Regions from separate parts of the Eubacterium maltosivorans genome, predicted to be linked through region 3. Evidence: a T-box and tRNA genes for the amino acid it is inferred to sense, from the RefSeq annotation. Region 3 holds a T-box; the other regions hold tRNA genes.

Region 1 (10,684 bases), 1.3 Mb from region 3:
GTGTGAGCTTTCCATCACCGAGGTGGAGGAGGACGACTGGGCCAACTCATGGAAGAAATATTACAAGCCCACCCGTGTCGGCAAGAGCATTATCATTAAGCCCACCTGGGAGGACTATACGCCCGAGGCGGACGAGATCGTCGTCAACATGGATCCGGGCATGGCCTTCGGCACCGGCACCCATGAGACTACCCAGCTCTGTGTGACCAAGCTTGAGGAATACATCAAGCCTGACGATATGGTGCTTGACATCGGCTGCGGTACAGGCATTCTCTCAATCATCGCCGGAGAACTGGGCTGTAAGCACGTTATTGGCGTGGATTTTGACCCCGTGGCGGTTAAGGTGGCCAGGGAAAATATCGCGCTTAATAATATGGAAGATAAAATTGAAATCCGCGAGGGCAATCTTCTGGACGTCATCGCAGAGGACGAAAAGGCAGAGATCATTGTGGCGAACATCCTGGCAGAGGCTATTATTGAGCTGGCCCAGATCATTAAGCCCTATTTAAAGGAAGCGGGTGTGTTTATCTCCTCCGGCATTATAGGCGACCGGCTGGAAGCGGTTTTAAAGACCCTGAACGACGAGGACTTCGAGATTTTGAACATTGAGCAGATGGGCGAGTGGAACAGTGTTGTCGCCCGGATTAAGGCATAAAGGAGTTTTGCGGTATGCATCGTTTTTTTGTATCCCCGGGGCAGATCGAAGACGGGCAGGTCACCATTGATGGGGAGGATTTCAAGCATATTACCAGGGTGCTGCGCCTGAGAGACGATGAGGCCATCGAGGTCTGCGACGGCCGCGGCACTGACCATATCGTGACGGTGGAGACTGTGGGAAAAGACAGCCTTACCGGGCGTATTCTGGAAAGCCGCCCATCCCGCGGCGAGACGGACGGCCTGCGGGTAACCCTGTTTCAGGGCGTGCCCAAGGGGCAGAAGATGGAGTCTGTCATTCAAAAATGTGTTGAGGCCGGGGCAGCCTCCATCGTACCCTTTACTTCGGTGCGCACCGTGGTAAAGCTGGGTGATAAGGAAGAAAAAAAGACCCGCCGCTGGCAGCGCGTTGCCTACGAGGCCGCCAAGCAGTCCAAACGCGGCGTCGTCCCCCATGTGGCGGAGGCAACCACCCTGTCCGCGGTGGCGGACACGCTGGATAATTATGACCTGGTGCTCATCGCTTACGAGGGCGAGGAAAAAAACAGCCTGAAGAGCGTGATCTCCTCACTGGAGTTTGATCCGGAAAGAATCGCGGTCATCGTCGGCCCTGAGGGCGGCTTTGCCCCCGAAGAGGTTGCCATGATCGAGGAGGCCGGCGGTTATTCCGTGAGCCTTGGACGCCGGATACTGCGCACCGAGACCGCGGGCGTGGTGCTTCTGGCGCAGCTGAACTTTTTTTACGAAGACTGAAAATCACAAGTTAGAATAACGACTGGAGCTTTAACATAGATGAACAACAAGACTGTCGCTTTCCATACCCTTGGCTGTAAGGTGAATTCCTACGACACTGAGGCCATGATGGAAATTTTTGAAAAGGCGGGCTACCGCATTGTCGGGTTCGCCGAGTATGCTGACGTGTATGTGGTCAACACCTGCACCGTCACCCATCTGGGTGACCGGAAGTCCCGCAATATGATGCGCAAGGCCAGACGCATGAACCCGGACGCGGTGATCGTTGCGGTGGGCTGCTATGTACAGGTAGCCCCCGATGAGGTTCAGGCCATCGAGGAGGTGGACCTGATCATCGGTACCAAAAACCGGGCCGATATCGTGGACGACATTGAGGCCTACCGAAAGGATAAGACACAGAACAATTTTGTTTCCGATATTATGCGGGAGCGCCACTATGAGGATTTGAACATCACTGAAACTAAAGGAAAGACCCGGGCCTTTTTAAAGGTTCAGGAGGGCTGTAACCAGTTCTGCACCTACTGCATTGTCCCATTTGCCAGGGGACCGGTTCGCAGCCGTCCGGTGGACGCTGTTCTGAATGAGGTGAAGCGGGTGGTGGCGCGCGGCTACGCGGAGATCGTGCTCACCGGTATCCACATTGCCTCCTACGGCGTGGACCTGGAGGACGGTGTGGACCTTCTGAGCCTGATCCGCGCCGTCAGTGAGATTGACGGGGTGAAACGTATCCGCCTCGGTTCCCTCGAACCCCTGCTGCTCACCGAAGACTTTGTGAGGGGGCTGGCTGAAATTAAGGCCTTCTGCCCCCATTTTCACCTGTCGCTGCAGAGCGGCTGTGATACGGTTTTAAGCCGTATGGGCCGAAAATACACCACCGCCCAGTACGCGCAGATTGTAGAGCGGGTGCGCCGCGTCTTCGATTATCCGGCCATCACCACCGATATTATGGTTGGTTTCCCCGGTGAAACGGAGGAGGAATTTGAGAGGACCCTCGCCTTTGTGGAGCAGATTCATTTTTACCAGGTGCATGTCTTTAAATATTCAAGGCGCAAAGGCACAAAGGCTGAGGCCTTCCCCGGCCAGGTGCCAGAGGATATCAAGACTGAGAGAAGCCACCGCCTGACCCAGAGGGCCAGGGCCTGCGAGCAGGACTTCCTCGCGGCCAACGCGGGCAGAACCGCTCCTGTGCTCTATGAGCGCACAAAAGGGGAAGGGGTCTATGAGGGCCACACCGACAACTATATTCCTGTGGTTCTTAAAACAATCGAAAAAATTAATGGCAAAATTATTGAAACTGAGTTATTATATAAAGAGTCAGAGTTCCATATGACGGGGCTCCTGAATTAGAAGGGAGAAAGATTATGTCTGAAGATTGTATCTTTTGTAAAATCATAAACGGCGAAATCCCATCGACGGTTGTGTATGAAGATGATCAGGTCCTTGCCTTTAACGACATCGACCCCCAGGCGCCAGTGCATGTGGTCATCATTCCCAAGGAACATTACGAATCCATTTTATCCGTTCCGGCGGGGGATGACATCATCAGCCACATCCATACCGTCGCCAACCGTTTGGTGCTCAAACTGGGAATCGCGGACAGCGGTTTCAGACTGGTGAATAACTGCGGTGCAGACGGCGGACAGACCGTGCCGCATCTGCATTACCATCTGCTGGGCGGCAGAAGCATGCAGTGGCCGCCAGGTTAATACGGCTGTCAACAAAGCCCGTATTGCTGCGGTGCAGTCCTGCGCGGATCTGTAATAAGCTCCCTCATCTGCTTGGCCTTGTGGTCTTTCTCTTAGGCCGCCACAGAGGGTGAATATGAATAACAGAAATCACTTAACAGAGCTTGTTTTTGGGACAGGCTCTTTTTTTATGCCCGTATTTGGGTATATAAACAGTAAATAAGAAATATTCAGATAAAAAGGAGTGATTTTTTATGAAAAATATATATGACTTTAGTGTTGAAAAAATGGATGGCGGAAAGCAGGAACTCAAGGATTACGAGGGCAAGGTGCTGTTAGTGGTCAATACCGCCAGCAAATGTGGCTTTACCCCGCAGTTTGACGGTCTCGAAGCCCTTTATGAAAAGTATAAGGACCAGGGACTTATGATCCTGGGCTTCCCCTGCACTCAGTTCGGCAACCAGGATCCGGGCAGTAATGAAGAGATCGAAAACTTCTGCCGCCTTACCTACGGCGTATCCTTCCCGATGATGGCAAAGATCGAGGTAAACGGCGACAACGCCGAGCCGCTTTTCGTTTTTCTTAAGGAACAGCAGGGCTTCAGAGGGTTTGACCTAAACACCGAAAAGGGCAAGGCCTTTGACGAACGCCTGTCCAAGGACGATCCGGATTACGCGCAGAAGAGTGATATTAAGTGGAACTTTACCAAGTTTCTCGTCGACCGAGACGGCAATGTGGTTGCCAGGTACGAATCGATGGTAGAGCCTGCAGCGCTTGAAAAGGACATCGAAAGGCTTTTATAAAGTTTTTTACTGCCACAGGACAGCCTGGCTTTTTCTTATGAAAAAATAGATACAAAAAACCCCGATTAATCCCCACTTTTGGATTGACAATTAAAAAGTTTTTAAATATAATATAAGTTAGCTCATACCATGTCAAAAAAAGTTCCGTAAATAAAGTTATGGATTAGAGGGGGGGTTAAGAATGTCTGAAGTAAAAATCAAAGAAAATGAAACACTTGAAAGCGCATTACGCAGATTCAAAAGAAAAACTGCAATGGCAGGTGTTATGTCTGAGATTCGCAAAAGAGAACACTATGAAAAACCAAGTGTAAAAAGAAAAAGAAAATCAGAAGCTGCCAGAAAAAGAAAAATGAAAAAAAGATAGGATGTGGCATTAGTTGGCATTAAAGGAACAACTGCTAGCTGACTTAAAGGCTTCCATGAAGGCCAAGGATACGGTTAAAAAATCAACGGTAACGATGATTCGTGCCGCTATTCTTCAGGTCGAAAAGGACAATAAAGTTGAGCTGGGCGATGCTGAGATTCAGGAAATCATCGCCAAGCAAATGAAACAGCGTCGGGATGCCTTAGACGAATTTAAAAAAGCCGAACGAGATGATCTAATCGCGCAAACAGAAGCAGAGATGCGAGTCATCGAAGCTTACCTTCCTAAACAATTAACTCAAGAAGAAATTGAAGCGATTGTTGACGAAACCATCAAAGAAACCGGAGCTGAAAGTGCAAAGGACATGGGCAAAATTATGGGTGCGTTAATGCCGAAGGTCAAAGGACTGGCCGACGGAAAATTGGTTAATCAGATCGTCCGGGAAAAATTACAATAATAAAATACCGCTCAGCCTGCGAGACAGGCTCAGCGGTTTTTTATTTGCACTGGCGCTCTATAAACTGTCTTTCTTTTAAGAAAAGGGTGTTACTATTAACTTAATACAAAACAAGAGAGGTTCGCAATGGAAATGAACGCCTTTAACCCATCGTCAGCTACCGGTCTCACCGAACAGCAGGTAGCTGAGCTTCGAGAAAAGGGTCTCAATAATCAGCAGCCTGAATCCCAGACAAAAACCGTGGGCCAGATCGTAAAGGACAATACGCTGACCCTTTTTAATTTACTCAATATTGTGCTGGCGGTTCTTGTAATTGCGGTTGGGTCCTATAAAAATGCGCTGTTTATCAATATTGTGATCATCAATACCGTCATCGGTATTATCCAGGAGGTCAAGGCTAAACGCACGATTGACAAGCTCTCGCTCATTTCCCAGCCCCATGTCCGGGTACTGCGGGAGGGGAAGGAGAAGGAGATCACAGTGGAGGAGATTGTCCTCGGGGATATTCTTATCCTGAGCTCCGGAAAACAGATTCCATCGGATTCTACAGTGCTGAGCGGTGAAATTGAGGTCAATGAATCCCTGCTGACAGGCGAATCCGACGCCATTGTCAAAAAGGCGGGCGATACCCTTCTGTCCGGCAGCTTTGTGGTGGCCGGGCAGGCCTATGTGCAGGTGGATAAGGTGGGCGAAGATAACTATGCCACCAAAATTGCCGCCCAGGCCAAACAGATGCGCAAGCCCAATTCAGAAATCATGCGTGCGCTAAATCTGATCATGAAAGTTATCGGTATCACCATTGTGCCCATCGGTGTGCTGCTTCTGCTACGGCAGATTTTCGGCCTGAACTTGGGCATTAATCATGCCATTGTCACCACTGTGGCCGCCCTGATCGGTATGATTCCCGAGGGGCTTGTGCTTCTGACAAGTGTGGCCCTGGCAGTGGGCGTTATCCGCCTCGGGCATTACAAGACCTTGGTTCAGGAGCTGTACTGCATCGAGACTCTGGCCCGTGTCGATGTGCTCTGTCTGGATAAAACCGGCACCATCACCGAGGGGAGCATGGAAGTTAAATCCATCGACCTGGTCAATAACGCTAAAGACCCGGCCAAGGCCTTGCGCGCCATGGTGGCCACTTTGACCGACGATAACTCTACCTTTCAGGCCCTGAAGGACAGCTTTAACGGCGAAGCCCCCAAATGGCGCGCAGTGAAGACCGTCCCCTTTTCCTCGGCCCGCAAGTGGAGCGGCGTCAGCTTTGAGGGCCAGGGCACCTATGTTATCGGCGCCCCGGAATTTGTACTGAAAGATGGTTACAATGCCTATCGCGACAAGGTTGAGGGCTATGCCGCGGAGGGAAACCGTGTGCTGGTGCTCGTCCATTCCGAAAGCCCTTTTACAGGTGACAGCGGCCTGCCCGGTAATGTGCAGGTCATCGCGTTCCTGCTGCTCGGAGACAAAATCCGGAAGGAAGCCAAAAAAACTCTGGAATATTTTGCGGGACAGGGTGTTGCCATCAAGGTAATCTCTGGGGATAACCCCCTCACCGTGTCGGAGGTCGCCTGCCGGGCTGGCCTGATGGACGCCAAGAACTGTGTGGATGCCACCACCCTCGAGACGGACGAGGCGGTGGCGGAGGCCGCCCTCAAGTATACGGTTTTCGGGCGCGTTACCCCTGGTCAGAAGCGTGTGCTTGTCAATGCGTTAAAGGCCGCGGGGCATACAGTGGCCATGACCGGTGACGGTGTCAATGATGTGCTGGCCCTGCGCGATGCGGATTGCAGCATTGCCATGGCCGCGGGGAGCGACGCTGCCCGCCAGGTATCACAGCTGGTTTTGCTGGATTCCAATTTCTCCAGCCTGACCAAGGTGCTCATGGAAGGCCGGCGTGTCATCAACAATATCAGCCGCGCGGCATCATTGTTCCTGGTTAAGACCATTTACTCCTTCCTGCTGGCCATCGTTGTGATTGTGGCCAGTGAGGCTTATCCTTTTATTCCCATCCAGCTCACCCTTATCAGCACAGTAACCATAGGGGTCCCGTCCTTCTTCCTGGCCCTTGAGCCCAATAAAAACCGGCTCTCCGGCAATTTTCTGGAGACTGTACTCAGAAAGGCTCTGCCGGGTGCGCTGACCATCGTGGTGAATATTGTCGTGGTTATGATTATCGGGAATATACTGGATTTCAGCGTCAGCGAACTGTCCACCATGGCCTGCCTGCTGACTGGCGTCACCGGGCTCATTATCCTTTACGGTGTCTGCCAGCCCCTCAATGTCCAGCGGACCATCCTGTTTTGGGCAATGACCATCGCCTATGTGGGCGCTGTGCTGTTCTTCCCGACTTTCTTTGCAGTAATACCGTTCTACCCGACCAACTGGCAGGTGGTGCTGGTATTGCTGCCCATGCTGTTCCTTATTTATCCCATTATGCTGCTGCTCAAGACGGCCATCAATAAAACCGAACGGTGGCTTGTGGCGCATAAGCTGCTGGATTTAAAACAGACATCCCTATAGATATTTTAAGACCCGTATCGTGGCGATACGGGTCGGATTTTTTATTTTAAATTTTTGTTAAAAAAATGCTTGACGAAGGCTTAAGAATTGTGCTAGAATAAGCAAGTCGTCAAGTGAGACAGCTGCAGGCAGCACGGCTTAAAAAAACAAATTTTAAAAAGTGCTTGACATTAAGAGTTAAAGATAATATAATATAAGAGTTCTGTTTCGAGGTGTAGCGCAGTTTGGTAGCGCACATGGTTTGGGACCATGGGGCCGGAGGTTCGAATCCTCTCACCTCGACCATTTTTTTATCTGAACGATTATACGGGCCTTTAGCTCAGTTGGTCAGAGCATCCGGCTCATAACCGGCAGGTCCAGGGTTCAAGTCCCTGAGGGCCCACCAGTTTTCTTTTTAAAATAAGCCCAGATAGCTCAGTCGGTAGAGCAGAGGACTGAAAATCCTCGTGTCGGTGGTTCGATTCCGCCTCTGGGCACCACTTTTGAAATCCGGATACAAGCATGTCAGACAGCAGGTCTGGCTTTTTTTATTTTTTGAAAGAAATATTGAAGGGATGCCGCATGATGGTAAAATGGCGTTCAGAGTTGTGTTTTTAAGGACGATCAGTTATACTAGGCGTAAAGGTGATTTAAAATGAATACAGACATTTCCAGAGAAAAAATTAAAACAAACATCATAAAAAGTGTGACGGACCTGAACGAAAAAAAAACACTGCGCCTGGTGGAAAAAGCCCTCAATGCGGGGGTAACCATGGGCGATATTGCGGAATATCTTCAGCAGGGAATGGACAACGTGGGAGAGCTGTTTGAAAAAGAGGAGTACTTTATCGGCGATCTGATCATGGCCGGTATTATCTTCAAAGAGGTTATGAAGCTTGACAAACGCAGCGTGGCAGACCAAAAGGAAGCTCCCGGCAGCCGGGGAACTATCCTGATCGGCACCATCCATGGGGATCTGCATGATATCGGAAAGGATATTTTTATTGGTCTGGCCTGTGTCAATGGCTTTAACGTCATTGATCTGGGGGTGGACGTCCTCCCCGAGGTCTTTATTGAAAAAATCAGGGAGGCCCGCCCGGAAATCTTAGGCTTCAGCGGCCTGCTGACAACCGCCACAGCGGAGGTCAAAAAAACATTGAAGATGATTAATGACGCGGGCCTGCGCGATGGGCTGAAGATCATTGTCGGCGGTGGACTGATGCAGAAAGATCAGGAGACAGCCGAGGCCTACGCCGACGCTTATGTCAAAAACTCAGGAAGAGGGCTGGAATACTGCCTCGAGTGGGCGGAGAATGGTTACAGATAATGGATATACCGATTTATGAGAAAATTGCAAATGATCTAAAGGAAAAGATCAATCTGGAGCTTTTGAAGCCCAATGACCTTATTCCCTCAGAAGCGGCTCTGTGCGAAGCCTACAATGTCAGCCGCCTGACCGTCAGGAAATCACTGGAAATGCTGGTGCGCGACGGCCTGGTTTACCTGGTTCAGGGAAAGGGGCACTTTGTAAAAAAAACAAACGGCAGCAACTATACCCTGACGTTTAACGAAGTCAGCTTTAAGACCACAGATATTGACCAGATACACATTGTGGATGTCGATGTGATCGAATCGACCAAGGAGCTGGTTTATCTATTGAAAATTCATCCTAACACGCGCGTGCTCAGAATTAGGCGTGTGCTTTATGAAAAAAAGCAGCCCATTGGTTATGACATCAAGTACATTCCTTACTATCCCGGCTTCCCGCTGATTGAGGAGGAGCTGGAGGCCAGAGATTTTGTTGAGATTCTGGCAGACCGCATCTCGCCTTATTCGGTTCAGATCGATTTAAAGATTACACCGCAGAGGGCCAGGAGTGAAACGGCAGAGCAGCTTGGAATCGACGAGGGCAGCGGAATACTGACGGTGTCCCAGCTTTTAACAGATGTCGAGCTTGGCGTTGTGGGGTATTGCGAAACCTTTTATAACGCAGAATATGTAAAACTCACCGCAGAATGGAGCAGGTAATGGAAGCAAAGCTTTATAAGGGAGTACAAAACGATCTTAAAAAGAAAATTGAACGGGGAATCTATCCAGAAGGGTATAAGCTGGAAAGCGAGAACAGTCTCTGCGCCCAGTATAATGTCAGCAAGGTAACCTTGCGTAAGGCGCTCTCAAACCTTATTGAAGAAAATTATATTGAATCCAGACCACGGGTAGGGTATTTTGTAAAAGCGGCGGAACGCGGAATATATCATCTTAGCTACAGCCTGTCCAATGTGCTGAATACCTACATATCTGACGAGGAAATCTTGTCGGCGGATTTTGGCGGGAGAGAGAATGTCAATGCGTTTGAGATGTCCAAGCGTTATGCCAACGATGACGACGAGTGGATCGCCCTTGAGCGGATCCGGATTGTTTTCAGGCACACTCTGCCCGGTCAAAAAAATACGGAAAAGACGCGTGATTATTATAAAAGGCATACCGAGGATATCCTGTCCCTTGCTGAGACAAAAAAGATGACCTTGGAAGTGTCCTTTGGCGACGAGGCTGTCTGCAATGCTCTGGAAATTTTTTCGAATGAGGCATTGCTAACAATCTGTGAAGAATACTATGATGAATATGGAAAACAGTTTGCAGAAGTGAGGGCATATGTGCCGTCGGATTTTGCAGAGGTGAGGGCATCTAACAAAAGAAAGGAATCTGGTTTTTAAGGATTTTCTTTTTTGTTGACAATCTAATATTATCATGATAATATTAGATCAATCATTTGATATTATCACGATAATATCAAATTGGGAAAGCGCTTTTCAAAATAACAGGAGGAGAAAAATGGACGTTAAAGAAAAATTATATCAAAAAAACCTTTCCATTGCAAAACGGGGGCTGCTCTGGGGGCTTATGGGAGGGCTTCTGTATGGTATCAGCCCGATGTTTCAAACACTGGGGATGGGCACCGAACCTTTGAGCAGCGGCGCTGTTCTGGGCCTGTGCGCCATACCCATGATCGTGGGATGTCTTCAGGACTTTTCATCCGGGATATGGGTTTTAATTCCGAACCTGAAAAATGGGAAGGGAAAGGAGTATGTCCGCTCCGTAAAAACTAAACCCGGCCGTTTCATTCTGCTGGCCTCACTCTTCGGAGGGCTCATTGCCATGGCGGGCTTTACGCTCGGCGTTTACTTTGCAGGGCCAGTGTATCCGGTAGCCATCAGCGCGACCTTTCCTGCCATCGGAGCGGTATTATCACGGATATTTTTAAAGGAAAAAATTTCGGGCCGCGGCTGGTGCGGAATTCTGCTGTGTGTGGCCGGTGCCATCACAGTCAGCTGGGCGCCGCCGTCAGGGGACGCTTATCCGAATTTCTATCTTGGAATCGCCTGCGCAGTGCTGGCTTCTGTGGGCTGGTCCCTCGAGGGGATTATCTCCTGTGCTGGAATGGATTTTGTGGATCCTGAGATCGCCCTTGGCATCC
Region 2 (10,684 bases), 690 kb from region 3:
GGTTGGGATGTCGTAGGGTAATGGCGGGGCGAGAACAAGGTCGCTGGTGCCATCCCAGGTGTTTATATTGTTGATGATGGTTTGAGGGAGGACGGTGGGAATGGTAAGGGAATCTGATTTAGCAATCTGGTTCACAGATGGATTTAATACATGCGATGTGCCCATAACAAGTTCACCTAAAACACTTAAATTTTCAGACGTATCATAAACAATGATAAAATAAGTTCCCATATTATAACAATCATAAGAATACACTTGACCACTCGAAGTAACTGCCCTTACATAACCTGTAATTGAGCCGTTTTTATATTTATCTGGTTTTGCAAGACCAGCCGTCCCTAAAGCATTATGACGATTGTAAGTAGTTTGTTCCCAGCTGGTGGGATAGGTAATTGGGAAAAAATAGTCCAAAGTATTAACGTTCGCATCATTAAAATACCAAGTAAAATTAGCTGTATTGGCTAAATAATCATAATTATCAAAACCGGGAAGAGCACTTGGATTCGGAGTTTCAAAATTCCAAAGTGTTTCCTGTATCGCCTGCAAAAACGCATAGATCACCGCCCCACTGGCAAGGGCTTTGATTTTGGCGCTCTCGGCACCGGACTTGATGGCTTCGCCTAGTTTGTTGGCTTGGTCGATGGCGGCGGATCCGGCGGCTTGGAGGTTGGCTTGAGCTTTTTCGGTGATGGAAGAAAGATCGGCAGGGGATACCTTATAGCCGCCGGAGATAGCACCGTTTGAAGTTAATGCCGCTAAAATCAATGCAACAACTGGAATACCAAATTTTAGAGTATCCTCAATCGTATTGGCTTTTACTCTATGTATAGAACTGAAAGGAGTAATAGCAATAACTAAAGCCATTAAAATTGCAATAAACTTATATTTAATCTTATGAGTATTTATAGATTCCATTCGTTACTCCTTCATGGTATAATTATTTAAAATACAGACTGGGGGTATGAAAATGTTCAAAATGCTTACATTACTAGCTTTATTGCTAATAGCAGTTTTTGGTATTCTGTTAATCGTATGTCCTGAAGATCGCTTAAATATTCCTGTGATAAAGGATATAGATAGATGGATAAGCAAACATAAATTAATAGGATATGGATGTATATATGGAACCATGTTTATTTTATTCATTGTCTACATCATGTTTAACTAAATTAAAAACCTGCCTACCACAGGGGGAGTGGTGGCAGGTTTTTTTAAGAGGATTAAAAATGATTGGTTGATGCTACAGGAAAGTGTAGATTATCCGGCGAATCAGGCTGATACCGATCATGGTGCCCATGATGCCAAGGCCGATGGGCACCAGCGTGGTTAAGCCGGAATTGATGGAGTCGGTGACGGGTTTTAACATGTCAGCGGTGATTTCCATAAATAAAGCTCCTTTCGTTTAGATTTTACAGGAAGGTATAAATGACACGACGAATCAGGCTGATGCCAATCATCGTACCCATGATACCAAGGCCGATGGGGACCATAACCCCCAGGCCGGAGTTAATGGAGGTGGTAACAGGCTTGATGAGATCAGCGGTGATCAGAAAAGCATTGACAACCGGTTCTTCAGACATAGGCGTACCTCCTTCTTTTGAATTTATATAACCGCCTGTCAGTAATCGACAAAGGCAGATATACACTTGTAAAAGATCAGACAAACAATGATGGCCGCCGTAACACCTACGGCCAGATACATCATGATGGTGATCTGATCCAGCCGTTCAATGATGGTATTCAAAGCGTTCACGGTATCCGTCACCGACTCTGCCACCACCGTAGGGGTCGGGCTGGCGGTTGGTGACGGGACTACCGTTGGTGTTAGATCATTCGTCAAAGAACTGGCGGAGTTTTCGAGGGCTAGTGTCAGGCGTGTCAGAAACATTCCGTGTGACCTCCTCTGGTTCTTCTAAATCGTCCAGATCGTCGGTCATGGGGAAACCACCCTTAAGCGGGCACCCGGTACAGAACTTGTACTCGCCCTGACAACCGGAGTGTACCGACCATTTGACCACACCGTAGACACAGACTGCGCCAATGATAAAACCTGTGATAAAAACCATGGTTTCACCTGTCAGGCTTTCTTCTGATCGTCAACGTTGATTAAGTCCATGGCGTAAAACTTACCTTTGTTGTTGAAGTAGATAAAGACAAACTTGTTCAAGTACTCCTTGAAATTGTAGTCTTTGGCAATCTTGTGTGAAACAAAGATATCCGCCGTGCGGGCACCCTGAAGGTTTTCAGCATCGTCATTATAGACGATAAAGAGCTTGACCCCTTCAATGCGGTTGCCTTCCTTAGTTTCAAAGTCCATGGGTAAATAACCGAGTAATTTTGCTTCCATAAATTTTTCTCCTTTAAGTTTTATTTATTTTCAAGCCTGTAGCGGTTAAGCAGAATCAGGCTGAATGATCATGCGTTTTTATTCATAATGATAATGGCTTGCCTGACTGGGAAAGGCAGGCGGCTGATAGATGGTGACGCGGCCTCCCTCGGGTACAATCATGATCAGCGGGAGCAGGTGATTGTACTGCTTTTGAAAGACCGCATCATTGTAGAGCTTTTTCAGTTCCTCAAGGGATAAGGCCAGACGGGGGACGGGTTTTTCTTTTTTAGGTAGTCGCATTAGGCATTATCCTCCGTCAATTCAATCGAATTTAAATATTCCAAAAATTCATCCATTGATTTATGTCTTGCCCGATCTGCCTTTACCGTATCGTGTTCAAGATTCGATTGAGCCAATCCATAGGTATAAGCGTCGCTCAATGCTATGGCAAAGTAGGCGATTAAATTATTTTTTTGATCTTTCGTCATTTTTCATATCCTCCTCAACCTCAAATGCATTGTATAGAAAGTTAATAAAATCAAATTCCGGGTCAGACTGGCTGTAAAGGGATAAGTCATTATCCAAAGCCGAAGCACGGCCCAGATCATAATTATAGTGAAAAGCTTTCGTTGCAAGCTCCATGAGTTCAGAGCGTTGCTCGTGTGTCATAGTAAAACCCCCTTAAAAAGTTCATTTGTTCTATGCGTTTTATTTTACAACTCAAGTTTTTTTAAAATTTGTGTGAAAAAGTGTTGACAAAGAGTGCGTGCTGCCGTATAATAATGCACGTACTCAAGTTGATGGTCGCTTAGCTCAGCTGGGAGAGCACCTGCCTTACAAGCAGGGGGTCATAGGTTCGAGCCCTATAGCGACCACCATTTTTTATGTACTGCGGCCTGGTAGTTCAGTTGGTTAGAATGCCAGCCTGTCACGCTGGAGGTCGAGAGTTCGAGTCTCTTCCAGGTCGCCATTTCTATTGTACATAAACGTAAAAGTATTTATTTTTTTCTAAAAAAGTACTTGACAACATTAATTTGAGGCGGTATAATTAATACTTGTCACTGCAAGTTTATGCAAGCCCAGATAGCTCAGTCGGTAGAGCAGAGGACTGAAAATCCTCGTGTCGGTGGTTCGATTCCGCCTCTGGGCACCACTTTAATCATCAAGTGGTCAGACAGTGTTAATCAATTATTAAGCGGAAGTGGCTCAGTGGTAGAGCATCGCCTTGCCAAGGCGAGGGTCGCGAGTTCAAATCTCGTCTTCCGCTCCACTATTAAGGTGCCATAGCCAAGCGGTAAGGCAAAGGTCTGCAACACCTCTATCCCCGGTTCAATTCCGGGTGGCACCTCCAATTTTAAACTTTAGTCGCTGATATAGCGGCTTTTTTTATTTAAAAAAGAGCCCTTGCAGGCTCTTTGCAGATTACTTCGTTTTTGACAAAATACCGATGGTAGATCTTCTGGGCAGGACAAAGGCCGCGTCCTCCATTGAAACCCCGATTTCGGCCGGATAACCGCCAAATAGGTTAAAAAGTTTGACCTGTTCCTCCTTTGGCCAGGCTTCGCCCGCGCCGGGAACATAATCGTAAATATCCGGCCAGCTGGCAGCACTGCCAACCTGTTTTGATACAAAGGCCTTTCCAGCGCCCACCAGAAGGTTCATGATACCATCCATCATAAAAAGATCCATCTGATCCGTTAAGGAAGCCGCGTAAGCGTCAATTTCAGTGCCGCAGGTCGCAATGTACGCGTAAAGGGCATCGCCCTCATCCAGATTTGCCATAAGCTTCGGGCTTGTAAAAGCCGCGCCGTTGATCACGATCCGCGTTTCTGTTTTTTCATCGACAGAGCCGGAGATCACCAGTGCCTTAGGCACCGCGGCGGCATTCGTCTGATCCAGCAGAATCTGCGCCTGGTTTAAAAGCCGTTTACGGTTCCGAAGCTTCAGCGCGTCGTTCAGAGTATCCATCGTTATTTCGAAGGGAATCGGATTAAAGATTTGCCCATTCATAAAAATCACTTCCTTAATTAAATTCTTAATAGCATTATAGCACACCTTTACATTAATATATCCTAAAAGAAAATAATGAAACATCGGTTTTACTTATGCCCGTTCATAAATTTTTTTGAAATATTATTGACATTTTCAAAGGAAAAGAGTAAGATAATATGCAGTTGCTCATGTGCGAAGTGGCTCAGTGATAAGTAGGGAACCTAAATCTATGGTTTGATTTAAGGTGAATCACTTATACAAAGTTAACTCAAATCCGGAATTTGGAGTGTCCGGGAGTGTAACACAAGCCGAAAGCACGAAAGACAGAATACCAGTTTTATTAAGCGGAAGTGGCTCAGTGGTAGAGCACTGGCTTCCCAAGCCGGGGACCGCGGGTTCGAATCCCGTCTTCCGCTCCAGTATAGTAAAAAAGATGCCTGAAACCCAGTGTCTGATTGGGGGACGGGCTTTTTTATTTGTACCCGGTGCCTGGGGATAAATGGTTCAGCACAATTTTATTAAATTTACATTTAATAGAGGGCTTAAATTAATTCTTATATAAGATTTAAAGATTAGAATAGTGTCTGAACATTATTTTGAAAGGGACTTTAAATTTATGAAGAAAAGAAGGCGTTCCAGAAAGAAAAAACGGTTCAGGCCGCTTATCTGGGGAATCGTGGTGATCACAGGGATCCTTCTTCTTAACTGCAGCTTTATGGCTGGAAGGGGAAATAAAAACAATGACAAATCTCAGGAAGAGGGACTTTCGTCAGCGGTTGTTGAGTACAGACCGGTGGTCGCGCAGTACGCTGCCGAGTATGGGATAGAAGAATACACGGATTATCTGCTGGCGGTCATGCAGGTAGAATCCGGAGGCAACCATGAGGATGTAATGCAGTCCAGCGAATCACTGGGGCTGCCGCCGAACAGCCTGGAGACAGAAGAGTCCATCAACCAGGGATGCCGCTATTTTGCAAAGCTGTTGAGACTTGCTGCGGAAAAGGGCTGTGATTTTAACACCGTCGTGCAGGCCTACAATTTCGGTGACGAATTTCTGGACTTTATCGCGGAAAACGGAGGTATCTACACCATAGAGCTGGCAGAGGAATACGCCAGACAGAAATCCGGCGGCGAAGAAGTGACCTATTTAAACCCCATCGCCCTGAAAGCAAACGGGGGCTGGCGCTATAAATACGGAAATATGTTCTATGTTCAGCTTGTTTACCAGTATGTCTGAGACAGGCCAGAACAGGATTTTTAGATAAAAGGAGAAAGAATGAAAATAACACCGGAAGAAAAGCGACGCAATCTGGATATTTTTTACGTGGACGGGCTGATTGATAATATTCTCGAGGAAATGCTGAAAGAAGTCGATAAGCTGACGCCAGAAGAGAGCGTTCATTTTAAAAAGAAGAAAAATATAATTATTTAGATTTCAGATATGATTAAAATATGCTGACAGGGGTATAATTAGTTTTGAACACACATACCTCTTACTTAAATTAATAAAACTTACTCCCCCAACTTTTCCTTTTTTAAAATCCCCAGCTCCTTGCGAACCGGGGATTTTTCTGTTGTTAAAAAATGGAATTTAGATTATAATATAGTGCTGGAAATTTAAAAGAGGAGGTGTACAGAATAGAGGATCTAACCATTGTGCAGGCTGAGAAGAAGGACGTAGAGGCGCTCTTAAAATATCGCGATGCAATCGGCGCTGAGAGCGACAATTTAACCTTTGGCAGAGAAGGCTCTGGCATGACACTGGAAGCCCAGGAGGCTTTTATCCAAAAAACAAGAAAAGACGAGGGATCAGTCATATATGTTGGAAAAATTAATGATGAAATCGTGGCTCTGGGCTCGATTACAGCCTATAATAAACCGCGTATCCGCCATCGGGGAGAGCTGGGTTTGACGGTTCGGAAACCGTACTGGAACCAGGGAATTGCTACAAAAATGATGCAGGCCCTGATGGATTTCGCAAAGGAGAGCACAAGCTGTGAGATCGTTGAGCTGGAGGTCCGGTCAGATAATAAGACTGCTGTCCACCTTTATGAGAAGTTTGGTTTTAGAACCATCGGTGTCTATGAAAAATTCTTTAAAATCGGAGAACAATACGCCACAGCCAATTTGATGACCTGCTGTCTATAGGTTGTAGGCGATCTTTTTGCGGGGATACTGCCCACGGATGTACCTTCCGTAATATTTGCCGACAGATTTCGCGGCCAGCATGCCCTGGTAATGGCGGAAAGGGACATTAAAATATTCGTATAGATTACCGTTTTTAAACTGGATATACAGATTCCCATTGTGGTACCCGATGGAATCGACCAGGGTAGAGCTGACAAAATGCATTGACATAGAATTCACGCCCTTTTTGCTCATTATAACATGCGAGTATAGAAAAAGCCACTGACAGGCAGTGGCTTGAAAATTATTGCTTTTTCCATTTATGGCCGGCTTCCTGAGTAGGGGGAAGGCGGTCGCCCTTGGCGATTGTGACGACACGGCCGTTTTTAATTTCACCGCCGCGTGGGCCTACTTCCTTATAGGTACCTGGTGCCTGATTGTCTGTACCAGGATTTACGAGTTCTGACATCATAGAAATCACTCCTTTCAAGATTAAAGGTGTTTGTATTTTGTATAGAACAAATATATCCAAAGGGCATAATGAATAACACTCTTAGTAGCCATTCAGCAAGATGCCAATAAACTTTTAAGAAAAATCGGCTTTATTTAGAATATGAGAGAGTAAAGATGAAAATAAGTTATCCAACACCAAAACATAGGCAATATATAGATTATATGCAGGCCATCTGCAGCGAGCAGCGACTTTCACTTGTTTTAGAGGGCTCTCTGGCTGCGGGAAAGGCCAGCCGTTTTTCGGATATTGACTTGATTTTAACTGGAAGTGTAGCAGTAGCACAACTGGAAAAAATAATATCAGGTTATGGATATTTAGCCATGACCAATTATACAGAAAATCCAAAAGGGATTTTAATCTTAAATTATGCGGATGGTATAAGTGTTGATCTGGATATTCGCAAGATTGTGTTAAAAGAGGAAATTGAAGCAAATTGTATTTTATGTGATTTTGGATTTGACTTTGGAAAAAATGTCGAGCGTCTGGAATTAAAGACAGATTTGGTGCCAGAGCGACCTCTCTGGTATAAAATCCTCCGACTTATCCACCGCTGCTGTTTAAAGTATTTGGCAGATAAGGTAGAGAACGCAGCAGGATTGGCAAAAGAGGTTGCTCTAGGGGTGGAACAATGCTGCGGCATATCGCTTCAAAGACAAGGAATTCCAGAGAGAATGGTTGAAGCTTTTAACAGCATCGATAAATATTTTGATACAGGAGTTACTATCCAAGAACTTTTTAACCCTTTGTTCAAAGCGATGAGCGAAAAAGAATAAAAAAAGGCAAAAATTTACCCTTTTGGAATGTTGAAACAGATATAGTAAAAATAGTGGTCTGTTTTATGGTCGCCCAGCCTCTTTTTCTGTCAAGATTTTAGCAGTAAACAGAGGCAAAATACATTGAAACTTTAGCATCGAAAGAATAAAATAATGAGGAATTCCAAAGAGCTTTTGTCTTTAAAGGCAAAAGCGACTGAAAAGAATTGAATAATTCTTTTCCCCTCATTTTTTGTCTCCGGTCCGCCGGAGGCATTTTTGTTTTTTGCATAATGGCAGTCATTCTGTTAAAATGAAGCTAAAAAATGGGAGGGAATTATACAATGACCGATAAAAGAGAAGAAGGTGCTCTGGAGGGATTGAAAATACTGGATTTTTCAACCCTTTTGCCGGGTCCTTTCGCTACAACCATGCTGGCAGACCTGGGGGCAGAGGTACTGAAAATAAGCGGGCCGGGCAAGCCGGATATTGTATTGGACTATCCGCCTTTTATTGAGGGGACCACTGTATCGGCGAACCAGGCTTGGCTTGGGCGCAATAAAAAGACCATGCTGCTGAATTTGAAAAAGCCCGGAGCCGTAGAAGTCGTCAAAAAGCTGATCATGGAATACGATATTGTGATGGAGCAGTTCAGACCTGGGGTTATGGAGAAACTGGGGCTGGGCTATGAAGCCCTTGCCGAGATCAACCCGCGCCTGATCTACTGCTCCTTAACTGGCTATGGACAGACAGGGCCTCTGAGCCATAGGGCTGGACATGATATTAATTACCTGGCAAGAAGCGGAAACATGGCCCAGGCCGGACGTGCAGAAACAGGACCAGTCCTGACCAATATGCAGGTTGCGGATGTGGCGGTTGGCTCGATGAATTCAGTCATTGGAATTTTGGCAGCGGTCCAGTACCGGAATCGGACGGGGAAAGGACAGCGTGTGGATATTGCCATGCTGGACGGCCTTATTCCCTTTAATGGTATGGACGGCACTGCCTTTCTGGCAGCTGGAAAAGTTCCGAAGCGGGAAGGCGAGCGCCTGAATGGCGGCTGTATGTATGATTTTTATGAGACAAAAGATGGGCAATACCTGAGTGTTGGCGCTCTTGAGCCAAAATTTTGGGCAGAGTTTTGCCATTGCATCGGGCGTGAGGATTTGATCGAGGGATCGGTGTGGCCAGAGGACGTAAAGGCAGTCAAGGAGGTCATAAGGGGGATTCTCAAGGAAAAAACAAGAGATGAGTGGATGGCTGTTTTTGACGGCTGCGATGTGTGTGTGGAGCCAGTGCTCTCAGTACAGGAGGCTTTGTTGGAGGACGCGCATATTCGCGCGCGTGAAATGGTGGTAGAGGTAGAGCTGCCGCTGTCGGATGGTAAGAAGGTCCCCCAGTACGGCACTGCAGTCAAGCTGTCCGAAAGCCCCGCCCAATACCGGTTCGGCGGTTATCCGGTCGGTTATCACACCGAAGCAGTGCTGAAAGCATTGGGCTGCTCAGATGACGCGATCGAAAGCTTAACTTCTATATAATTTAACAAGCTTTTAACTGGTGCTCTGGTCAGAAAGCAGCTATAATAAAGCAGACACCAGAAAACTTTTCATTTCTCTCTGGGGCTTCCGCTTTTTTGGTGGGAGCTTCTTTTTGTATTAAAAAAAGCCTGGTAATCCAGGCATAAGGTAATTAGAAAAGACGTCCACCGCCGAATATAAAAAACAGCAGACTGGCAAATTTAAAAACAACCACCATAAGACCAATGGTCCGTCCGGTTTTGGCATTATCGTTTTTCGGGTCCGCCGCCAGTTCTTTTTTCCCCATAAAAAAGGCCACAGCGCCGCAGACGATAATCAGACCACTTAAAACAAGCGAAACAGGGTTAGTGTTGTTTTTAAAGGTCAGCAGAATATTAAGCGCCCACAGAATAATGGCTATTACACCAAAGGTATAGCCTCTCTTACCAAATTGAAAGCCCATATTTTTCTCCTTTTCTTTTGTTAGTTGAACGTTTTGGCTCAGTGCTATTATACTTGTTCAAATAAAAAAATACAACATCGAACCATTGATTTTCTCCTTTTCTGAAATTTAGGGAGAAGTGTTATTTTCACCCGGTCTTTGGGTAAAAACTAGATAACACTAAAAGGAGGTATTTATGATGGAAAAGGATACAAGCGCATTTTTAAAAGATAAAAGAGGTGCCGCCTTGACAGCCGACAACACAGGTAAGTGCGGTGAGTATATCTACGAGGAAACCATTTGCTCCGCCGAATTTCCGCAGGGATGTATTGATTCGGAATCACCGAAGCCCGATGCAGCGGCGGATGTTGAATAAACACGATTAAGCAAATCCGGGCACGTCTGAGGGCGTGTCTTTTATTTTATTAAAACGTGGCGTCGTTTTCATTGTGGTTTAATGTTTTTATAATCTCTGCATGATATAATAAAAGCTCAAACCTATAATCGTTATGAGAAGGTGATAAAATGAATAACGGAACAATGATGCAGTATTTTGAATGGTACCTCCCGGCGGATAAGCTGTTATGGAAGCGTTGTGCCGCTCAGGCGGGAAATCTGAAAAAAGCTGGAATCACTGCTGTATGGCTGCCGCCTGCCTATAAGGGAGCGGATGGTATTTACGATGTGGGCTATGCGGTTTACGATACATACGACCTTGGAGAATTTGATCAAAAGGGGGATGTTGCCACCAAATACGGCACCCGCGAAGAGTACCTGATGGCTATTGACGCCTTTCACAATGAGGGAATTCAGGTTTTAGCCGATATTGTATTAAACCACCGGATTGGCGCGGATGAATGTGAGGAAACAGAAGCGATCCAGAGTAAGGAAACAGACCGTAACGAGCAAATCGGCGAAAAAAGCGTTATCACAGCCTGGACAAGGTTTACCTTTCCGGGAAGAGATGGAAAATACTCGGATTTCACCTGGAACTGGCGTTATTTTGACGGG
Region 3 (10,684 bases):
TTTACCAATGGTAAAAGCCAGAATACCGATGGCGATTGCGACGCCAGCGGTTAAGACGGGCACCATCATGCCGCCCATCTGGGTGGCCGCAGTGGTAAAAATGCCCTGAATACCAGTAAGGGTTTCACTTGACATAAGCGGTTCTCCTTTCTCTTTAACTTATTGCTTTCTTAAACGCTACCAGTGGAGCACGGAGCGCAAAAGCGAACAACCAAACACCAATTCCAAAGGTAAAGCCTAGGCCCATCCCCTGGATAAAAAAGATAAACAATTCTGCATTCAATGTATTTTACTCCATTCAATGGCCACAATCAGAGCAAGGATACCGCCAAACAGTAAACCGGAGATCACAAGCTCGTATTGAATCATAATATCCGCGGCCATGTTATGCGATCAATTGAATGTCGGCAACTTTGCCGTATTCATTGAAAAATACATGAAGCTTCTGGTTAACGGATTTTGTCAGATCAAAATCAAGCATGTCACAGATGTCTTCATTCAACCAGATTTTCTGGGCTTTCATGCCAATCACACTCTTGTCTTTTGAGACAATGTAAAGGGATGCGCCTTTAATGGCGTTGCCTTCCTTGTCCTTAAAATCCACCATTTTTACACCTACAATTGCATATTCTGTCATACGTTTTTCTCCTTTTCTTCTTTTTTGATAGTATATTTACAAAGCGCCTCTAAAATTTCATTGTACAGGAGCGCTTCTTTTAAAAACACAAAATAATCATTGGTTGCGCCGTGGGTCTGACACAGAATACCATAGGTCAGAATCTGGTCAGCAAGTGCCTGATAGTCTACGTCAGTCATGTACATCACCTTCAGCAGAGATTATCTTGAGGGAATCAAGATAATCAGATATCACATAAAAAGACATCATCTCTTCACTTAATGCGGTATCAAGATTATCACCAAAACCGCTTATACCTAAGCGAAAACAGTCTTTACCATAAGATATAATTAGATCTATTAATTTTGTTTGTTGATCCTTTGTCATCTCACACTTACAATTCACTTTTTCGACCTCCTAAAGTTCATTTGTTCTATGCGTTTTATTTTACAACTCAAGGTTCTGGATTAATTTTAAAAAGAGCTTGACAATTATTTATAGTTGCTATATACTAATTAAGCAAACAAAGCAGAGGTGTCCACTTCTCACCTGGTCTTCTAGCAAGGCGGGTTCATAGCAATTTAAGTAATTGATTGTTTAATGCAGGTGGACTATGTCTACCTGCATTTTTGTTTTAATAAATTCCTATAAATGGAGGTGTATTACTATAGCAAGAGAAGTTCAACACGAGATTAACGAGGAAATCCGTGATCGTGAAGTCCGCGTAATTGATGCAAACGGAGAAATGCTGGGCGTTATGCCGACAAAAGAAGCACAAAAAATGGCAGACGAAAAGAGTCTGGATCTCGTTAAGGTTTCTCCTAACGCGAAGCCGCCGGTCTGCAAAATTCTGGACTACGGTAAATTCCGTTATGAAGAAATGCGGCGTGTTAAAGAAGCAAAGAAAAACCAGAAAGCGGTTGTTATCAAAGAAATCCGTATGTCTGTACGGGTTGAGGAACACGACATCATGGTTAAAGTCAAAAACTGCATTAAGTTCTTAGAACAGGGCAATCGTGTCAAAGTATCCATCCGTTTCAGAGGCCGTGAGATGGCTTATACGGATCAGGGTAGGGGTGTTTTACTTGACTTCGCTGAACGTGTAACTGATTATGGTACGGTTGACAAGCCACCAAAAATGGAAGGCCGCAGCATGGTCATGTTCTTATCCCCTAAAAAGGATAAGTAAGCTAAGCCTATAATGGTATAACTTGTTATACTTCATTATATAAATAAAATAAAAAATAAGTTGACGAAGATAGGGAGGAGGAATCGACTATGCCAAAAATGAAATCCCATCGTGGTGCTGCTAAGCGCTTCAAAGTGAAAAAATCAGGTGTGATCAAACGCGCTAAGGCTTACAAAAGCCATATCTTAAATAAGAAAAGCCAGAAGAGAAAGAGAAATCTTAGAAAAGCTGGTTACTTAGTACCAAGTGACGCAAAAGTTGTCAAAAAAATGTTAATGAAATAATAGTGAGCAAGGAGGAAAATTTTAATGGCTAGAATTAAAAAAGGCGTTAACGCCAAAAAGAAGCATAAAAAAGTATTAAAACTTGCAAAAGGCTATTATGGTGCTAAAAGCAAGTTATACAGACCAGCGAACGAAGCAGTTATGCGTGCACTTCGTTCTTCTTACAGAGGTCGTAAAGAAAAGAAAAGAAATTTCAGAAGATTATGGATCACCCGTATCAATGCAGGTGCCCGTATGTATGGTTTAAGCTACAGCAAATTCATGTTTGGCCTGAAACAGGCTGGCGTTGAAATGGACCGTAAGATCTTAGCTGATTTAGCAATGAATGACATTAATGCATTCGCAAAATTAGTTGATGTTGCAAAAGCACATCAGGCTTAAGCTTTAAGAACCAAGACAAAAAACTTCTCAGTCCTTGGGAAGTTTTTTTTATGTGATATTTTCACCTTGTTGGGTAATAATCTCCTTTAGGAAGGTATTAGTTGCAGTAAACGATCTTGCTTTTTTTTGACAGAATGGTACAATAGGTGAAAGCAAATAAAATATTTACTTGGAGCAGACAAATGATAAACATTGTTAAAAAAGGTGGCCGCATGACTACCTTTATGCGGCACCGTTCTCCAGCCGAAATTCTGATGTTCGGCTTTGCGGCAGTGATATTTCTGGGGGCAGTGATTCTGAACCTGCCAGTCTCCAGTGCCTCCGGTCAGAGTCCGGGATTTCTGAACTGTTTATTTACAGCGACCTCCAGCGTATGTGTTACAGGATTGGTAGTAGTGGATACTGGGACCTACTGGTCGTTGTTTGGTCAGATTGTCATTATTCTTTTAATTCAAATCGGTGGTCTCGGCTTCATGTCTTTGATGACTATTTTTTTCGTATTGGCGGGTAAACGCATTACGATTAAAAACCGTCTGCTCATCCAATCCTCTGTCAATTCAGACAGGGTACAGGGGGTTGTGAAATTCACTAAATACATAGTCTTTTCCTGCCTGGTGATTGAGGGGGTCGGCGCGCTGTTGCTGTCCTTTGTTTTTGTTCCGGATTACGGATTGGGGAAAGGTATTTATTTTGGTATCTGGCATTCGATCTCCTCGTTCTGTAACGGCGGTTTTGACTTGATCGGCGGCTTTCAGAGCTTTACAGGATATACCAATAACTTTTTGTTGAATTTTACGGTCTGTGCGCTTATTGTCGTCGGCGGTCTGGGTTTTGCGGTTACCAGTGAAATCGTCAGTTATCGGACAACCAGACGACTGAGCATGCACTCTAAAATTGTTTTAAGCATCACCGCTATTTTGGTAGTGGGCGGTGCTGTGCTTTTTTATATTTTTGAGCATGCTAACCCTGAAACCATGGGGAATCTGCCATGGTATGGGAAAATTTATGCCGCCTTTTATCAGTCTGTAACGCCGCGTACAGCCGGTTCCAACACCATTAGCCAGACAGGGCTCAACCCGGTTTCCAAAGTGCTGACGATTGTGCTGATGTTTATCGGCGGCTCACCCGGATCGACGGCAGGCGGGGTTAAAACGACAGCCGTGGCCATGATGGCTATCACATTGTTTACTGAGCTGATGGGCCGGAAGGATGTCACCTGTTTTAAACGTCGTATTCCGGAGATTACCATTAAGCGGGCAGCATGTGTGCTGACCATCGGCATTTCCATCATTATTGTTATCATTATGGTTTTGATGGTCTGCGAACCCGGCGCTGACCCAATGGCCGTTACCTTTGAGGTGTTTTCAGCCTACTCTACCGTTGGGCTTACCTGTGATTTAACACCGCACTTACATGCGCTCAGCAAGGTTGCGTTGATTATTACAATGTTTATCGGACGTGTCGGTCCGCTCACGATCGCTTATGTTATTACGAGAAAAGAAAGAAAAGAACTTGAGAATAAAGGCCAGTTCAAGCTGCCTGAAGGCAATGTCTTGATTGGTTAAAAGGAGCATAAATTGAAAGAAAAACAGTTTGCTATTCTGGGGCTTGGCCGTTTTGGCGAAGCGCTCGCCATCACTTTGAGTGAGTTGGGATCAAACGTGATCGTTGTTGATAAAAATGAAGAAAAGGTGCAGAATATTGCCAACTATGTCACCTATGCTGTGCAGGCCGACGTTTCGGATATTAATGCTCTGAAGTCTATCGGATTAAAAAATGTGGACGCGGTCATTATCTCTATTACCTCTGATATCAACAGCAGTATCATGGGGGTTGTCAATGCGCAGGAGCTTGGGATTCAGGAAATTTATGGAAAAGCCAACAATGCCCAGCACGAAAAGGTTCTGCTCAAACTGGGGGTTAAAAAGGTCTTTTCACCAGAGCGTGATATGGGGGAACGCGTCGGCCACAGCCTTTATTCCGGTGATTTTATCGATGCACTGGAGCTGGATACAGACCATTCGATTGTTGAGGTTGACGCTTTGCATAAATGGGAAAACCAGGCCCTGGAATCACTGGATATGCGTACAAAGTACGGGCTTAATATCATTGCGATCCGGTCGCAGGATCATTTGAATGTTTCTCCGGTGGCGACGGATGTTATCCGGGCCGGCGACAAGCTGGTCGTAATCGGAGATAATGCAGATATTAATGATGTTACTCGTCTCTATCAGGCTGGAAATTAAAATGATGGCCCAAGAATTAATTACATCACGCCAAAATACAGCAGTTAAGAATGTTATCAAGCTAAAACAGAAAAAAAACAGAGACCGCGAGAAACAGTTTATTCTGGAAGGGACCAAGCTTTTCATGGAGGCTGAAGCCTGGAAGGTGGCGATCACTGCGGTTTTTGTAACGCCGCAGTGGATTGAGGGCGCTGAAGAGACTGTAAAGTCAGCTTTTAAACGCCTGAAAGACACGGGGATCCCGGTTTTCACCGTTGATACCGGCGTCTTTGATGCCATGTCGGCTTTGAAAATGCCGGAAGGTATTTTATGTACGGCACATAAATTTGATGCCTCTGAAAAAGTTTTTGAAAAAAAATGCAAAAAAAACGGGAAAAAATGTCTGAGTTATGTTATATTAGATGATGTGCAGGATCCGGGCAATGTTGGAACCATAATACGTACAGCGGATGCCGCTGGCTTTGACGGCATTATCTGCTCATCAAAAACCGCAGACATATACAATGAAAAAGTCCTGCGCGGAGCCATGGGGTCGGTGTTTCACTTGCCGGTGCTACAAACCTGTGCCCTTGAAGAGACGGTGCTTTTTCTGAAGGAGCAGGGTACACGTATGATCGGAACCTCCCTTCAGGGAAAAACCAGTCTGTCTGCTTCTCTGGCTGCACAGAAAGCTGTGGGCATTATTCTTGGCAATGAGTCAAAGGGTATGTCAAAGGGTATGGCGGACCTGTGTGATGACTTATACAAGCTGCCCATGTACGGACATGCTGAATCTTTAAATGTTTCGGTAGCTGCAGGTATTTTGATGTATGATATCGCACGAGCGATGCACGAATAAAAAAAGAATAAGATAAAGACGATGATGGAGAAAGTAGGCGGCACGCCGCTCACTTACAGAGAGAAAACCCCGGCGGCTGAGAGGGTTTTGGTGAACAGTGCTACTGAAGTTCCCTCCTGAGTTTTGGCTGCCAAGGCACGTGGTGCTTGTAGTGGTCAACGTCAACGTGACGTTATACGTGAGGGGCCGCGCCAAATGGGTTGCGGCAACAAAGGTGGTACCGCGGAAACTATTCGTCCTTTATGCATTTTTGCATGAAGGGCTTTTTTAGTTTGCAGCCGCGATCCGATAAAATTGTTATTATGAAGAAGGAGATAAAAATGCAAGAGGAATTAAATCGCATCAGAGAAAATTGTTTGGAAGATCTGAAAACTGTCAGCGATATGAAATCGCTTGATGACATCCGCGTAAAATATCTTGGTAAAAAAGGTGTTTTAACCGCGGCTTTAAAAGGAATGGGCAAGCTTTCAAAGGAAGAGCGCCCGGTTATTGGCAAGCTGGCTAATGAGGTTCGGGAAGAGATTGAAACCGGACTGGCCGGAAAAAAGGAAGCGTTGGAAACAGCAGAAATGATGGCTGCCATCGAAAAGGAAAAACTGGATGTCTCTCTGCCTGGCAAAAAACCATCAGAAGGCAACCTGCACCCTTTAAATATCATCATCAATGATCTGGAAGAAATCTTCCTGGGTATGGGCTTTTCCATTGCCGAAGGACCCGAAATCGAATGGTCTAAATATAATTTTGATTATCTTAACATGCCTCAGGAGCATTCAGCCAGAGATTTGCAGGAGACCTTCTATTACAATGATGAGGTGGTTTTAAGAACGCAGACTTCACCGGTTCAGGTGCGCGTTATGATGGATGAAAAGCCGCCACTGCGTGTTATCTCACCAGGACGCGTTTATCGAGCTGACGAAATCGATGCGACCCATTCACCGGTATTCCACCAGATGGAAGGTCTTGTCATTGACAAAGGTATCACAATGGCTGATTTAAAAGGAACCCTGGATATGTTTGCCAAAAAGCTTTTCGGTGAAAATGTTCAGACAAAATTCCGTCCTCACCAATTCTATTTCACCGAGCCCAGTGCGGAAATGGATGTAACCTGTTTTAAATGTGGGGGCGCAGGCTGTAAAGTGTGCGGCAATAGCGGCTGGATCGAGCTTTTAGGTTGTGGGATGGTGCATCCTAATGTACTGCGCCACTGCGGCATTGATCCAGAGGTTTACAGTGGATTTGCTTTCGGTATGGGCCTTGAACGAGTGGCCATGACCAAATACGGAATTAACGACTTACGTCTGCTTTTCGAAAACGACATGCGTTTTCTGACACAATTCAAATAGGAGGAGCCCCATATGTTAGTATCACTCAACTGGTTAAAAGAATATGTAAAAATTGAACAGGACCCCAAAACTTTCGGGGATATCCTGACAATGTCTGGCACAAAGGTGGAAACCATCGATCCCATTTCGGATGAAGTTTCCGGCGTTATCACTGGTAAGATTGTTAAAATTGAAAAGCATCCTGATGCTGATAAGCTGGTTGTCTGCCAGATTGATGTGGCAGCTGCGTCTCCCTTGACCATTGTCACCAGTGCGACCAATGTTTTTGAAGGGGCGGTTGTCCCGGTTGCCGTAGAAAACTCAGTGGTAGCCGGTGGGCATAAAATGAGCCGTACCGATTTCCGCGGCATTATGTCCTATGGCATGATGTGCTCTGTTGAAGAGCTGGGGATGAATACAGATCTGTTTACCCCTGAAATTAAAAATGGTATCTATATTCTGCCTGAAAATACGGAGCTGGGTGTTGAGGTGCGTGATCTGCTCTGGATTGATGACAGCATCATCGAGGTGGAATTAACGGCCAACCGCGGAGACTGCCAGTCCATTTATGGCATTGCGCGTGAAGCTGCGGCAGCGCTTGACGAGGCAGTGGCTCCGGTTAAACTCTATGATAAAAAAGAAACTCAAAACCAAATTGCCGATTATCTGAGTGTTAAAGTCGAAACCGAGCTATGCCCGCGCTATGTGGCTAAAATGTTCAAGGTTAAAAAAATTGAGCCCTCTCCGCTGTGGATGCAGCTTAAGCTTTTAAACAGTGGCGTCCGCCCGATTAACAATATTGTCGACGTGACAAATTACGTCATGTTAGAGCTTGGACAGCCGCTTCACGCCTTTGATTACAAGAGCCTTAATTCTGACGAGATTGTGGTTAAAACCGGCAATAAGGAAAAGACTGTTGTCACACTGGATGACAAAGAACGTGATATTGATGAATCCATGATGATGATCACCAACGGAAAATACCCTGTGGCTGTCGCTGGGATTATGGGGGGCGCTAACTCAGAAATTACAGAAAATACGGAGTATGTTGTTCTTGAATCCGCCTGTTTTGACAAAACCAGCATCCGTTTGACATCTAAGAAGCTTGGCATGCGTACGGAGGCTTCTGGACGCTATGAAAAGGGCATCTATCCAGGTCTTGCTGAAACCGCAGCTCTGCGTGCAACCTATCTGTTTGATCTGATCGGTGCCTGCGATGTTCTGGAGGGGATGATTGATGTCTACCACAAACCAGAAGAGCCACATGAGGTCGCTGTGAACGTGGACTGGATCAACCGTTTCATCGGTATTGATCTCTCTGAAGATGAAATCATCCGTATTTTTGAAAGACTGTTCCTGACCGTTGAAAATAAGGGAAAGGGCAATCTGGTTGTCAAAGTACCCGACTACCGACAGGATCTTGAAATTCGTGAAGACCTGGCGGAAGAGGTCGCGCGAATTTACGGCTATAACAGGATTCCAAGCACCATTATGGGCGGAACCACCCTCGTTGGCGGAAAGACTGTTAAACAGAAATACCAGGATATGCTTCAGAGTCTGCTGGTAGGCGCTGGATACTATCAGACCCTTACCACTTCTTTCACCAGTGTCAACCGTATCAACGCTTTAAATATGGACTGCGGTGACGAGCTGGTTCCGCTTATCAACCCACTCGGCGAGGAAAACAGCATTATGCGCAACACGCTGGTCGGTCACCAGCTGGAAGTGGTGAGTTTAAACCATAACCGTAAAAATCCACAGGGCCGTTTCTTTGAATTTGCCCAAACCTACCATAAAAACCCGAATAAGGATGAACTGCCCATTGAGCGCAAGCACCTGGTCATTTCTTCCTATGGAAATACCGACTATTTTGATATTAAGGGCGTTGTTGAGCTCCTGCTTGACCGTTCGGGTATTGCTGACTACGACTTCGTTCTGGCGGGACCAGACCTCTATCACCCAGGCAGAAAGGCGCAGATAAGAGTGGGGGATACCCTCGTTGGACAGATAGGGGAGATCCATCCGTTGGTTGTCAAAAACTATGATCTGCCGAAACGCACATACGCCTGTGAGCTGGACTTTGACGTAATGGCCGGATTACAGCAGGACGCCACTAAATTTGTTGAAATGCCCAAGTATCCTGGTTCCTCAAGAGACATCGCTCTTGTCCTGGATGAGGATGTGCCGGCTTCAAAAATTGAGGCGACTATCAAAGCCCACGATACGGGTATTATGGAAAATGTCGAGCTTTTTGATGTATACCAGGGCGAACAGATCGAAAAGGGCAAGAAGAGTCTGGCTTATTCGATTTTATTCCGCCATCCTGAAAGAACGTTGACAGATGATGACATCAATCCAGTAATGGACGAAATTTTATCTGACCTTAAAAATGGATTTAATGCCCAATTAAGGGATTAATATGGTATAATAGGAGTGTGTTAAGATCGTATAAAGATTTTGCGAATCGCGTTAAGATTATATAAAGATCTATTTACAGGAATTTACCGGGGCTGACAAGCCCCGGTCTTAATGCATGAAATTTAAATACCAGGCAGCACCTTCGTCTGCCTTAGCAATAGAAGGGAAGAGAATGATGAATAAGAACGATTTAAACCGCAGTATTATAGCGCTTTGCCAGCTAAAAGGCATCGGCCGCAAGAAAGTGAAAACCATTTTAAAATCCGTTGATAATCCGGCAGACTACCATCTTTTAGAACTGGTTGAAATCGGTATATCCTTGAATGTTTTTTCACGAAACAGTACGATCGGTACCTTTTTGGATGCCCGAAAGCGTGCAGATGAGATTTTAAAATGCTGTGAAGAAAATCATATCAAGATGATTAATTCTTATTCTGAGGATTTTCCAAAGGCGTTGCTTTTTGAGGATGGTCCGGATCTGATCTATTATAAAGGCGATCTGTCGTCTCTTGCCAATATGAACAGAGCCGCTGTTATCGGCACCCGGGTACCGTCAGATATTGGCTATCATTTTGCCTATAACTGCGGTAAAAGCCTGGCGGAACAGGGCTATACCGTTGTCAGCGGACTGGCTCTTGGCTGTGACACTGCAGCACATCTCGGCTGCCTGAAGGCAGGGGGAAAAACCGTTGCCTTTTTACCGTCAAATTTAATGGCCATTACACCTCGCGAAAATATGGAGCTGGCAGAACGTATCATAGCAGGGGGAGGCTGTATCATCAGTGAATTTTCGCCTTTGTCCACTTCGAATGCTTATATGTTTATTGAAAGAGACCGGCTTCAGGCTGCAGCTTCTAATTTTGTGCTGGTATCTGAATTTGCCCGAAACAGCGGGACGCTTCATACGCTGCATTTTGCCCATACCTATGGAAAGCCGATTTATGCCGATGATGCCATTGTCAATTCCGATGTCGATGGTTATGATGCCATGACCGAGGAGGGAATTGCGTATCAAGTTGGCAATATGGAAGAAATTAAGCAATTTATCCTTAAAAATCGACAATAATTGTAATATTTTAATATTTTATTTGAAATTTCTTACAAGATTACTTATAATGATAGAAAGAGAACTAATTAATTTTTATATACAGGAGGTAAGTTAATTGCCTGAAGAAAAAAAAGTTGTCGAACTTCGCATCTTAGAGAATGATTTTTCTGTAAAAGCTGGGGAAAGTGAGGATTATATCCGCGAGATCGCAACCTTTGTTAACGATGAACTGACAAAGGTTAAGGAACGCAATCCTTTCACCAACCACATCCGCATTGCAATTCTTGGCTGTATGAACATCACGGAGCTTTTATTTGAAGCTAAAAAGGATGTGCTTATTGC

What was found. The T-box of region 3 lies ahead of pheS (phenylalanine--tRNA ligase subunit alpha). A T-box ahead of a tRNA ligase gene usually reads a tRNA of that ligase, here a tRNA-Phe.
Region 1: it encodes a tRNA-Phe, which carries the amino acid that the T-box ahead of pheS (phenylalanine--tRNA ligase subunit alpha) is inferred to sense. The anticodon was not compared.
Region 2: it encodes a tRNA-Phe, which carries the amino acid that the T-box ahead of pheS (phenylalanine--tRNA ligase subunit alpha) is inferred to sense. The anticodon was not compared.

What each region holds. Positions count from the first base shown of each region.
Region 1 is NZ_CP029487.1:3,737,652-3,748,335, forward strand. It holds gene prmA (50S ribosomal protein L11 methyltransferase) at 1-655, shown strand, start outside; gene CPZ25_RS17290 (16S rRNA (uracil(1498)-N(3))-methyltransferase) at 670-1,407, shown strand; gene mtaB (tRNA (N(6)-L-threonylcarbamoyladenosine(37)-C(2))-methylthiotransferase MtaB) at 1,447-2,754, shown strand; gene CPZ25_RS17300 (histidine triad nucleotide-binding protein) at 2,769-3,113, shown strand; gene CPZ25_RS17305 (glutathione peroxidase) at 3,347-3,895, shown strand; gene rpsU (30S ribosomal protein S21) at 4,077-4,259, shown strand; gene CPZ25_RS17315 (GatB/YqeY domain-containing protein) at 4,273-4,716, shown strand; gene CPZ25_RS17320 (cation-translocating P-type ATPase) at 4,843-7,230, shown strand; tRNA gene CPZ25_RS17325 (tRNA-Pro) at 7,439-7,515, shown strand; tRNA gene CPZ25_RS17330 (tRNA-Ile) at 7,539-7,615, shown strand; tRNA gene CPZ25_RS17335 (tRNA-Phe) at 7,634-7,709, shown strand; gene CPZ25_RS17340 (cobalamin B12-binding domain-containing protein) at 7,865-8,536, shown strand; gene CPZ25_RS17345 (GntR family transcriptional regulator) at 8,536-9,237, shown strand; gene CPZ25_RS17350 (GntR family transcriptional regulator) at 9,237-9,923, shown strand; gene CPZ25_RS17355 (DMT family transporter) at 10,042-10,684, shown strand, end outside.
Region 2 is NZ_CP029487.1:3,570-14,253, forward strand. It holds gene CPZ25_RS00025 (hypothetical protein) at 1-915, opposite strand, end outside; gene CPZ25_RS20275 (hypothetical protein) at 1,241-1,384, opposite strand; gene CPZ25_RS20280 (hypothetical protein) at 1,410-1,580, opposite strand; gene CPZ25_RS00030 (hypothetical protein) at 1,619-1,888, opposite strand; gene CPZ25_RS00035 (hypothetical protein) at 1,830-2,066, opposite strand; gene CPZ25_RS00040 (hypothetical protein) at 2,078-2,347, opposite strand; gene CPZ25_RS00045 (hypothetical protein) at 2,426-2,629, opposite strand; gene CPZ25_RS00050 (hypothetical protein) at 2,629-2,817, opposite strand; gene CPZ25_RS00055 (hypothetical protein) at 2,795-2,998, opposite strand; tRNA gene CPZ25_RS00060 (tRNA-Val) at 3,132-3,207, shown strand; tRNA gene CPZ25_RS00065 (tRNA-Asp) at 3,223-3,299, shown strand; tRNA gene CPZ25_RS00070 (tRNA-Phe) at 3,407-3,482, shown strand; tRNA gene CPZ25_RS00075 (tRNA-Gly) at 3,525-3,599, shown strand; tRNA gene CPZ25_RS00080 (tRNA-Cys) at 3,607-3,680, shown strand; gene CPZ25_RS00085 (hypothetical protein) at 3,752-4,339, opposite strand; tRNA gene CPZ25_RS00090 (tRNA-Gly) at 4,666-4,740, shown strand; gene CPZ25_RS00095 (lysozyme family protein) at 4,938-5,558, shown strand; gene CPZ25_RS20285 (hypothetical protein) at 5,598-5,753, shown strand; gene CPZ25_RS00100 (GNAT family N-acetyltransferase) at 5,951-6,469, shown strand; gene CPZ25_RS00105 (KTSC domain-containing protein) at 6,464-6,679, opposite strand; gene CPZ25_RS00110 (YjzC family protein) at 6,753-6,920, opposite strand; gene CPZ25_RS00115 (hypothetical protein) at 7,076-7,735, shown strand; gene CPZ25_RS00120 (CaiB/BaiF CoA transferase family protein) at 8,059-9,252, shown strand; gene CPZ25_RS00125 (hypothetical protein) at 9,404-9,694, opposite strand; gene CPZ25_RS00130 (hypothetical protein) at 9,870-10,049, shown strand; gene CPZ25_RS00135 (alpha-amylase) at 10,199-10,684, shown strand, end outside.
Region 3 is NZ_CP029487.1:697,625-708,308, reverse strand. It holds gene CPZ25_RS20340 (hypothetical protein) at 1-135, opposite strand, end outside; gene CPZ25_RS03510 (hypothetical protein) at 386-637, opposite strand; gene CPZ25_RS03505 (hypothetical protein) at 634-816, opposite strand; gene CPZ25_RS03500 (hypothetical protein) at 809-1,021, opposite strand; ribosomal protein L20 leader region at 1,137-1,255, shown strand; gene infC (translation initiation factor IF-3) at 1,230-1,805, shown strand; gene rpmI (50S ribosomal protein L35) at 1,895-2,089, shown strand; gene rplT (50S ribosomal protein L20) at 2,114-2,470, shown strand; gene CPZ25_RS03480 (TrkH family potassium uptake protein) at 2,653-4,035, shown strand; gene CPZ25_RS03475 (potassium channel family protein) at 4,048-4,716, shown strand; gene CPZ25_RS03470 (TrmH family RNA methyltransferase) at 4,718-5,554, shown strand; T-box leader at 5,567-5,798, shown strand; gene pheS (phenylalanine--tRNA ligase subunit alpha) at 5,875-6,897, shown strand; gene pheT (phenylalanine--tRNA ligase subunit beta) at 6,910-9,294, shown strand; gene CPZ25_RS03455 (DNA-processing protein DprA) at 9,467-10,360, shown strand; gene CPZ25_RS03450 (cell division protein ZapA) at 10,458-10,684, shown strand, end outside.